Regions from separate parts of the Halanaerobium sp. genome, predicted to be linked through region 1. Evidence: riboswitches for the same ligand, from Rfam matches in the RefSeq annotation. Region 1 holds a riboswitch; the other holds the start of a gene.

The links. Region 1 has a riboswitch for cyclic di-GMP ahead of CI949_RS04080 (diguanylate cyclase domain-containing protein). Riboswitches for the same ligand answer to the same signal wherever they lie in the genome.
Region 2: it holds a riboswitch for cyclic di-GMP, as region 1 does, so the genes downstream of both, CI949_RS08385 (hypothetical protein) here and CI949_RS04080 (diguanylate cyclase domain-containing protein) in region 1, are expected to answer to the same signal.

The regions. Positions count from the first base shown of each region.
Region 1 covers NZ_QBLR01000020.1:23,970-29,487, reverse strand. The annotation lists gene CI949_RS04080 (diguanylate cyclase domain-containing protein) at 18-2,003, opposite strand; cyclic di-GMP riboswitch class I at 2,152-2,236, opposite strand; gene purH (bifunctional phosphoribosylaminoimidazolecarboxamide formyltransferase/IMP cyclohydrolase) at 2,474-4,051, opposite strand; gene purN (phosphoribosylglycinamide formyltransferase) at 4,054-4,668, opposite strand; gene purM (phosphoribosylformylglycinamidine cyclo-ligase) at 4,682-5,518, opposite strand, start outside.
Region 2 covers NZ_QBLR01000062.1:579-6,096, reverse strand. The annotation lists gene CI949_RS08400 (aldo/keto reductase) at 1-659, shown strand, start outside; gene CI949_RS08395 (hypothetical protein) at 781-1,356, opposite strand; gene CI949_RS08390 (alkaline phosphatase) at 1,661-3,019, shown strand; cyclic di-GMP riboswitch class I at 3,411-3,486, shown strand; gene CI949_RS08385 (hypothetical protein) at 3,498-4,010, shown strand; gene CI949_RS08380 (DUF3006 family protein) at 4,046-4,216, opposite strand; gene CI949_RS08375 (MBL fold metallo-hydrolase) at 4,351-5,169, shown strand; gene CI949_RS08370 (FadR/GntR family transcriptional regulator) at 5,188-5,518, shown strand, end outside.

The DNA of each region.
Region 1 (5,518 bases):
TCCCGAGGCGGTTTTTTTCATTTTTTATTTTCTGCCTTATTAACATACATCTTCTTATCTGCTGCTTTAAATACTTCTTCTAAAGATAATTCATTTGTATCTTTAACTGAATAACCAATTGAAATCGAAAATATATTGATTACATTATTTCCATTAAAATATTTACTCTGCTTTGATTTGATTCTCTGGTAAATCTTTTGGGCTTCACTACTAGCAGTATCTGGTAAAATCAAAGCAAATTCGTCTCCTCCGATTCTGGCTACAATATCTTCATCTCTGGTCGAGTCGGTTATCATTTGAGCAGCTGTAATAATATAATCATCTCCTGCCTGGTGACCAAAGTTATCATTGACATATTTCAAATTATCTAAGTCTGCGATCATAATTGTAATTGGCAGTTCGCGGCTGGAGTCCAATCTCTGCATCTCATTTTCAAAATACCTTCTATTATAAAGGCCGGTCATCTCATCGTGAAAAGATAAATACTGAATCTCATTTTCTTTAATTTTATTTTCTGTAATATCAAGAGAAGTTCCGACAATTTTTTCTGCTTCTCCTTTATCATTTATCACAGGAGTCAGCTTTGTCAGCCAGATTCTTTTCCCTGCAGGTAAATCAAGTTCTTCTTCATAACTTATAGTCTTTTTTTCAATCAGACACTGTCTGTAATTTGTTTCCAGCTCTTCACCAAAATCTTTTCCAAAAGCTTCAACTGGAGTTTTCCCTTTTATATCCTCGGTCTTCAATCCAGTAGCATTTTCATGAAAAGTATTTAGCCGTTGAAATTTCAATTCTTCATTTTCAACATTAATTAAAAATATTGCATTCTCTACATTATTGAAAATAGTCTCAAATTCTCGCGATAACTTTTCAAGTTTTAAACTGCTCTTTTTTCTTTCAGAAATATCTCTCACACTGACAATAATATTTTGCTTTTGTCCTTCAGTTTCAAGATTTAACATTTTTGCTTCATAATATTTCCTGGTATTATCTATCAAAAGACTGTATTCAAAAGCAACAGAATTTTTCTGGTTAAAAAGCGTATTAATCTTATCCTGATAGGTAGCGTAAGCTGCTTCAGTTAAAAATTCCTTAATATTTTTACCAAGCGCCTCTTTTTTCGGATAAAGTAATTTTGATTCATCTCCTGTCCAGAGGTCTAAAACATCCCCATTTTTGTTTATTAAAAATATCATATCCGGCACCGCTTCAATTATTCGCTGCAGATTATCCCGATTACGTCTCAGTTCATTTTCCAAAATATTCTGCTCAGTTATATCTTCTGCCTGACAAAAAATATTTTCTACAGCACCCTGTGCATTAAAAATTGGACTTTTCTTAATAGCAAGCAGTCTATTTTCACCATTAGAGTTTTTATACCATTTTTCATTTTTAATATCTTTTTTATCTAAAAATATCTCTATATTTTCTGCAATTACTTCCTCAGCCTCTTTAGGCTTTAAAATATCATAAATATATTGATCCCTAAACTTTTCTTCTTTTTTTCCTAAAAACAAAGCATAACTATGATTAACCATCTTATATGTATAAGGATCTTTGAAATACCAAATTTGTTGATCCAGGTTTTTGACAATTTCTTTATTAACTTTTTCCTCGATAATATAATCTACTTTCCTTTTTCCCATAATTATCTTGATATTATTTTTTAATTCATGATAATCAATCGGTCTGTTCAAAAAAAGTTCTCCATTCAAAAGCTGCTGATTTAACTCTTTTTTCTTAGAATCAGCGGTCAAAAAAATAATGGGAACATCATATTTTCTTTTTATTTTTTCAGCCAGTTGATAACCACTCAGCTTCCCAGCCAGCACTATATCAACAATCATTAATTGTGGTAACTTATTTTTATTTATATTTTCTATCTGTCTTAAAACTTCTTCTGCCTCAGAAAAATATTCTGCACTGTATTCTAAACTAGTTAAAATTTCTTTAATTTTTGCCCTATCAAATTTGGAATCCTCAACTACAAATATATCTTTCAAAGTTATCAGCTCCTATTAAAAATCCGGATTATCAATTACCGCTTCCTAATTTTTTTGATCTAAAATTAAATATAAGTAAACAAATTAATTTAATATACAATAATATAATAGCAAAAATAGCCAGCTAAAAACACTGGCTATTTTATCCTGAGGTAGATCTGACAATCATAGATTTAATCCTTAGATTCAGATTTTTGCGTCACAGACTTTCGCCTGTTTTGCCCTTAAAATTAAATTTTAAATTTTTTAAATACCATTATTAATAGTATTCGTTATTAGCAGGAAAATTCCTTTATTTAAAAATAAATTTCTCCATCCTGCTAGCAGCGGCTGAGTAGAGACCTCTGCTAAAGAATGGAGAATTGATTAGGGAAAGTTATAATAATCCAGTTAAACTGGATTTTTTGCTTTAAATTAATTTATTTAAATCACCTTATTAAGATAAAACTGCTTTCTAAATTATAATAACATTAATGTCTAAAGTGCCTCTTACCGGTAAAGACCATAGCAATTCCTAATTCATTACAGGCTTCAATTACCTGCTCATCACGAATTGAGCCGCCTGGCTGAATAATTGCTTTGATTCCCAGCTCAGCTGCCTTTTCTACAGCATCCGGGAAGGGGAAGAAAGCATCTGAAGCCACAACTCCACCTTCCTGACGGCCATCAGCTTTGCGGCCGGCAATAATTATCGAATCAACTCTGCTCATCTGACCGGCACCAACACCAACTACCATTTCATCTTTGGCCATTACAATTGCATTTGACTTAACATGTTTTACTACCTTCCAGGAAAATAGAAGGTCTTCAATCTGCTCCTTGGTTGGAGCTTTTTCAGTTACTACCTCTAAATCTTCAGCAGTAGTCTGCGCTAAATCTCTGTCCTGAACTAAAAGGCCACCGGTTACTTTTTTCATGCTGTAGCCCGGCTTCTCACGGTTAATAGAAAGCTCTCCAGTTTTTAAAATCCGCATCTTATCAGAGCGCTCTTTTAAAATTTCTAAAGCCTCAGCTTCATAATCAGGAGCGATTACAACTTCGATAAATTTATCCTGATCGGCAATTTCCCTGGCTGTTGCTGCATCAATTTTCCTGTTGGCAGCGACAATTGAACCAAAGGCAGATAGAGGATCACCTGCATGGGCATTAACAAAAGCATCTTTTAAATTATCTGCTTCTGCTATACCACAGGGGTTGGCATGTTTGATTACTGCGGCTGCCGGCTTAGCTTCAAATTCCTTGATCAGCTCTAAAGCTCCATCTGTATCATTGATATTGTTGTAGGACATTCCCTTTCCGTGCAGCTGCTCAGCCGTAGAAATGGAGGGCTCATTCTGCTCTTCTTCTAAGTAGAAGGCTGCCTTCTGATGTGGGTTTTCGCCATAGCGGAGATCTTCCCTTTTATCATAGCGGTCAAGTAATGTTTCAGGCAGTTCTTTCTTTTCCTCTTCCGTCATTACAACTTCTCCAAGATACTTCTGTATTCTCTGATCATATTCCGCTGTATGATGGAAAGCCTTATAGGCTAATTTAAGCTTTTGAGTTTTGGTTAAGCCGCCATTACCGACTTTCATCTCAGCTAAAAGCTCGTCATAATCAGCCGGGTCAACTACCACTGCTACATCTTCGTTATTTTTAGCAGCTGAGCGGATCATTGTTGGTCCACCAATATCAATATTTTCAATTGCTTCTTCTAAACTTACATCTTCTCTGGCAATTGTTTCTGCAAAAGGATAGAGATTACAGACAACTAAATCTATAGGCTCAATATCCTGAGCTGCAATTTCCTTTAAATGCTCTTCATTTTCTCTAACTGCCAAAATACCGCCGTGAACAGCTGGATGCAGAGTCTTTACCCGTCCATCCATCATTTCTGGAAAATTTGTCACCTGATCAATATCTGTAACTTCAATCCCTTTTTCTTTTAAAAGGCGGCCGGTACCACCGGTTGAAATTATCTCTACTCCAAATTCTTTTAAACCTTTAGCAAAATCTACAATACCTTCCTTATCGGAAACACTAAGTAATGCTCTCTTAATTTTAGACAAAGTTATTTTTCCTCCTTTAGAATTTTAACTTTTCGTCCTTCAATTTTGATTCTTCCCACTGCAATTAATTTAACTGCCTCAGGATAAATTTTATGTTCTTCTTTTAGAATTCTTGCTGCCAGATCATCAGCGCTGTCATCAGCTTCAACTTCTACCACTGCCTGCTTAATAATCGGACCGGTGTCCATTCCCTGATCCACAAAATGTACAGTACAGCCGCTGTATTTAACCCCATAATCAACCGCCTGTTTTTGAGCGTCAAGACCTTTAAATGCAGGTAAAAGTGAAGGATGAATATTGATTATCTGATTTTGAAAATGTTTAACAAAAAGTGGTGATAAAATCCTCATATATCCGGCCAGAACAACAAGCTCTACCCCGGCATTTTCTAAAAGCCCAATCAGCTCTTCTTCATAATCAGCTTTTGTTTCAAAATGATCCGGATCAATAAAAAGATGCTCTATCTCTTCATGTTCCGCTCTTTTTAAAGCGCCAGCATCCTGACGATCACTGATTAAAAGTTTAATTTCTGCTGGGATATCTCCACTTTTTATGTTGTCAATAATTGATTGAAAATTTGAGCCTCTACCCGAGGCAAAAACAGCTATTTTTAGCATTTCTGCACCTTCTTTACTTTATTTCGAGAGAGGGGTCTTCTGCTCCTGCTTTTATTTCTCCAATTAAGCAGGCTTCTTCTCCCATTTCCTCAAGTTCTCCAAGTATTTTTTCTTTATCTTCTTTATTAATAACTAAAGTCATCCCTATTCCCATATTAAAGGTTCTATACATTTCTCTTTCTGCAATCTCGCCTGCTTCCTGAATCAGCTCAAAGATTTGCTGGGGCTGCCAGCTGTCTTTTTGAATTTCAGCTTTTAATCCTGCCGGCAGAATTCGCGGTAAGTTTTCGATTAAACCTCCACCAGTAATATGGGCAATTCCTTTAATTTTGAATTTTTCAAGCAGAGCCAGAACAGTTTTTACATATATCTTAGTCGGACGGAGCAGTTCTTCGCCTAAATTCTTTTCTAAGCCTTCAACTTCAGCAGTATAGTCGAAACCAGCCTTTTCAAAAAGTGCTGCTCGGGCCAGGGTAAAACCATTACTGTGCAGACCATCTGATTTAAGCCCAATAACTAAATCTCCGGTTTCAATTTCTTTACCAGTAATAATTTCTTCCTGATCAACTATACCAACTGCAAAACCAGCCAGATCATATTCGCCCGGCTGATAAAAACCTGACATTTCTGCAGTTTCTCCGCCAATCAGGGCCGCACCTGCCTCTTTACAGCCGGCTGCAATACCTTTTACAATCTCCGCTGTTTTTTCCGGCTCCAGCTTTCCTGTTGCCAGATAGTCGAGGAAAAATAAAGGCTGAGCTCCCTGGGCTAAAATATCATTAACCGACATGGCAACTAAATCAATACCTATTGTACTGTGCAGATCAAGTTTAAAGGCCAGCTTGAGTTT
Region 2 (5,518 bases), on a different contig from region 1:
AGGTTTTAAAAGATTATGACCGAGACGAGTTATTTATAACTTCAAAAGTACTGCCTTCGAATTTAAATTATGAAAGCGTTATCAAGGCCTGTAAGCGTTCCCTGGAAAAATTAGGGACCGACTATCTTGATCTTTATTTAATCCACTGGCCAAATCCTGCAATTTCTTTAAGAGAAACTCTGCAGGCAATGAAGTACTTAGTTGATCAGGGCCTGGTTAAAAATATCGGTGTCAGCAACTTTTCAGTTTATCAGTTAAAGGTTGCCTTAAAGATTACTCAGGTGCCAATTACAGTTAATCAGGTAGAATTCCACCCCTGGTTGTATCAAAAAGAGCTGCTTGAAGTCTGTGATCAAAATGATGTAGTGCTTGAAGCCTCAGCACCTCTAGCTAGAACTGAAGTTTTAAGTGACCAGACTATTGTAGAGCTGGCAGATAAATATGATAAGTCTCCGGCGCAGATTGTGCTTAAGTGGGAACTGCAGAAGGGTATTGTGCCTCTGCCAAAATCTAAGTCTGAGGGTCATATCAAGGAAAACTTAGAGTTGTTTGACTGGGAACTTCAGGCAGAAGATGTGGCAGCAATTGATAATATTGATCACCAAAAGAGAGTATATATGATTACCCTTGATGATGAAACTTATGGAATTAGTTCTTAAATACTTGTTCTCTGAATAGAATTTATTAATTAACAGGCACCCTGTTTAAGTCAGGCTGCCTGTTTTTCATAAATAAAACCCACTTCCTGAGGAAGTGGGTCAGTTGAGTTAATTAATACCTTTATTCAGCTTCCGGTCCATATTGTTCAAAAACCAGCAGCATATTTTTCATTTCAAAGTAAAAAGTATGACTGGAAATTGTGGAACCAGCAATTATATCGACTTCTGGATCAAAAGATGCTTTCAGACTTAGACCGTAATATCTGCTTAAAAACTCTTCTTGTCTCATTTCTGGGTGGTGATCATTGGCATCAAGAGGCTTCCATTTTTTAATTACGGCCATACTTTCTTCAGTTTTAGAATTGTTTGCCATACCGATTACTGCAATAAAATCTTCCGGGTGAGAGTAGATAATGGTATTGACCCAGCTACCATACCCAATAAGTTCTCCATCTTTATGCAGGGGAACAAAAGGATACTTTACTTCATTTCTTTCTGGATAGAAAATATCTCCAGCTTCATCAGCATCAGCTAATTCAACTAAAGCATTTACATAATCCTCTACAGTTCTACCGGTTGAAATTTCCTGCTTATCTCCGCCACCAACAACATCAAGAGTGTGAGTTGTTGCAAAGGCCAGACCTGAGAATGTTAGAACAAAAACTAAGATCAAAGAAACAACTAAACTTTTTTTCATTTTTTGTTACCCCCTAAGTAATTTTAAAATATTAATATTAGTGATAATAATAACTAATTATGTTATATATATCACATAACTCAATATCATTATACCACTGAACTAAAAATCTGTCAATGCTTTCAGAATATTAAATCGAAATATTTTTCACAACTATTAATTGCTGATCAAAACACTCATTAATCAGAATTAATAAAAAAATCTGAAAATAAAGCAGGAACTCTACTTCTGGTATTGAATATATATTAATAGACAGACATCAGTCGTCTGACAAATCACAAAATACTAGGAGGGTTTTAAGTTTATGCTTAAAAAGTCAAAAAGATTAATGTTGGTTGTTTCACTCTTTATGGTTTTTGCTCTTATCTTTACAGCGGCAGCTCAGGCAGAAGTTAAGAATGTGATCCTGTTAATTGGTGACGGTCTGGGAATGGGCCAGATTGATATGACTCGCTATCTTGCCGGTGATAAAGACCACGAGCTAGAATTAATGAAACTACCTGAAACAGGAATCATGATGACAAGCTCTACTGAAGGAGTTACGGATTCAGCGGCAGCAGGAACTGCAATGGCAACCGGCCATAAGGTTTACAATGGTGCAATTGCAATGAATAAAAATGGTGCTGAACTTGATTCTGTGTTAGATTTTGCTCAGGTTAGAAAAAAAGCTACTGGTGTAATCAGTACAAATATGGTTACAGATGCAACTCCAGCTGCCTTTATTGCTTCAGTAAAAGATAGAGGCATGGGCGGCGAAATTGCCAGGCAGGCTATTGCTAATAATGTAGATGTAATGCTCGGTGGTGGCCGTGAAGACTTTATGGAAGAAGAAGCCGGGGAAGATTTAATTGCTAAGGCAAAAGAAAAGGGTTATCAGTATGTATCTGATAAAACACAGTTAGAAAAAGTTGTACATTTAAATGGAAAACTTCTTGGTCTGTTTAATGAATCTTATATGAACTATATTAATGACCGGGATGATCTTGGATCTAATGAGCCTACAATGGAAGCAATGACTAAAAAGGCAATTGAAGTTCTTTCTGAAGACGAAGATGGATTCTTCTTAATGGCAGAGGGAGCAAGAATTGACCATGCAGCACACGCAGCAGATGTACCTGGTGTAGTTGCAGAAACTCTTGATTTTGATGCAAGTGTTAAAGTTGCAATGGATTTTGCTAAGAAAAACGGAGACACCCTGGTAATTGTGACTGCCGACCATGAAACTCTTGGTTTTTCAGCAACCGAGCCAATAGAAAAAGAAGCATTAATGAATATTGGTGTTTCTCCAGAGTATATGGCGGGCCAGATGACAGAAAAAGAAAATGGTAAAGGATATACTGTAGAGAGTGTTAAGTCTGTTTTTGAAGAATACGCTGATATTTCTCTAACTGACGCAGAAGTTGCCAGATTTAATGAGTTAATCCTGGATGAAGAAGGCAATATCAAGTATTCTTATCTTGTAGGATACGAAATTGGTTCAATTATAGCTAATGAGTATCAGGCAGGAGTTGTCAATACAGAAATTAGAGCCAATTCTTCAACAGGTGGCCACACACTTAATTCAGTACCAGTCTTTGCCTATGGCGAAGGAGCTGAAAAATTTAATGGTATGATGCAGAATACTGAATTCTCAGATCTGCTCTTTGATTCCATGAGACCGTAAATAGATTATTATAAATAAAATCCAATAGTTTGATTTAAATATACTTTAAAAATGGTGGTGGGGTTAAGCCTTACTGCCATTTTTTGTTGGAAATCTCGAATAAATTAAGCTGAAAAAATATTTATAATTTAATAATCTTCTGTTATAATTAAAATAATTCGGAGTCTAAATTTAGGCTTAATAAGAATTAAAAATTTAACTGAGGGGTAAGATAATGAGAAAAAGTTTCGTTTATTTAATTGCACTGTTATTGATTTTCGGAGTTAGTTCAGCAGCAATAATCAGGCAGTGATTATTCAAAAATAATTTAAATAACTGCCGAAAATTATAACTTGACATAAATTTACTAATCCTGATATACTTAAAGATGCTATAAAGGGTTAAGAGCTCTTTTTAACAAAGGTAAACTTATCGTGAGGTAAGGACACAAAGCTGAGGGTCTCTTGGAGAGATAGCCGGCTGCTAAAAGGAGGAAATGATGGAATTTAATTTTAAAAAGATCAGTGGTTTTACTTTGCTTTTGTTAATCCTATTTTTGAATTTTTTCGGTACTGCTGATTTAGTTGAGGCTGCCGGGAAGCCAAAAACATTAATTGAAAGAAGTATCTCAGCAGAAGCCAGAATCCCTATTTTTCAAAGAGTAGAGGTGCTTGAGAAGGCAGATGTTGACTATACTTTTCTAATGACTAATTACAACGGCAGCAGAGAAATTATTGTAGAGGCTGGTCTAAAAATTGAAATTTTAAGTAATACTGACTGGAATCTCCGTTTGAATAACAGAAATTTAAATGCACAGGTTTTAATCAGAAAGGCCGGGCAGAATAATTCTGACTGGCAGAATCTAAATTCTACTACAGCTAAATTTAGTGGAGATAGGGGAGTAGAGAAGCTAACTTTTGATTTGAAATTTATTCTTGACCCTGCCGCTAGAGCTGCAGTTAATAATTTAGAACTTGATTTAAGACACAGTATTAACCCTGTTTTATATTAAATTTAAATAAAAGGCAAAAAGAGCTGGAAAAAATATCAGCTCTTTTTATTTTTTAACTTATCTAAAAGGCTGCCAACTCTTTTTTTGGCTGCCTTTTTTTCGTTTTCTTTTAACTCCAACCTAAGTTCTAAAATGCTTCCTTCCACAGTCCCCTCGGGCAGTTCACTTAACGGCAGATAAAAATCAACTTTTTCTTCCGGCCTGATCAGCTCTTTTGAACCGGGTACAAGTGATTCAAATCACTTGTACCCGGTTCAAATAGATTTAATTGAAAAAGCCGTTTAAGCAATGTATACTTATAATAAGTAAATAATAATGATTTAAATCGAGGTGAATTAAGTTGGCTAAAAACCTGGAAATTACTATTTTAGCAGAAAATACAGTTGAAAAGAGAAAACTGCTGGCTGAACACGGCCTTTCATTTTATTTTAAATATAACGGGAAAGAGTATCTCTTTGATACTGGTCAGGGAGAGGTCCTGTTTTTAAATACCAAAAAAATGGGAATAGATTTGGGAAAAATTGATACAGTTTTTTTAAGTCACGGTCATGATGACCATACAGGTGGTTTAAAGAAACTGCTGAAAATTAATCCTCAGGTCAGGGTTTTTGCTCACAGCGAAGTTTTTCTGCCTAAATATAAAAAGGTAGGATCTGAGCTCGAGTTTATTGGAACAGAGCTTGCAGAATCTGAAATTAAAAATTTTGAGGCAGCTGAAACTGCAATCGCTGCAGCAGCAGGTATTTATAATACAGGAGAAATTCCGGCTCGACAGGAGACTTATCTCAATCCCCGATATGTGGTTGAAAAAGATGGCAAGGAAATTACTGATCCCTTTAATGATGATACTTCTTTATATATTGAAACAGAAAGTGGGATTGTAATTCTGCTGGGCTGCAGTCATAAGGGAGTAAAAAATATAATTAATGAAATCAAAGCTGAAATTGGAAATAGAAAAATTGCTGCCATTTTAGGTGGAATGCACCTCAAGCGAGCCAGCAGAGAAAGTATAACAGATTTGATCGACTATTTTAAGGAAATTGATTTTGAACTTCTGGCTCCGGTGCACTGTACCGGGCGGGAGGTAGCCATGAAATTTAAAGAAGCTTTTGGTGAGCGAGTCAAGCTGGCTTCAGTGGGTGATAGATTTGAATTTTAATTTTTTGGAGGCAGGATAATGGAATTTAAACAAATTAAAAATAATAAGGTTTATGAACAGATTATTGAGCAGATAAGAGAATTGATTTATGAAGGTGAACTTAAAAAGGGTGACAAGTTACCTTCAGAAAGACAGCTAAAAAAAGATCTGGGTGTGAGTAGAGCTTCAATTAGGGAGGCTTTCAGCGCTTTGGAGATGATTGGTCTGATTGAAAGTAGGCCGGGAGAGGGAACATTTATCAGGGATTCTTTTGATGAAGATATATTTAATCCTCTTTCGCTCATATTACTTTTAAATGATAATGTGGCCGAAGAACTCCTGGAGTTGAGAAGAGTGCTGGAGATTGACT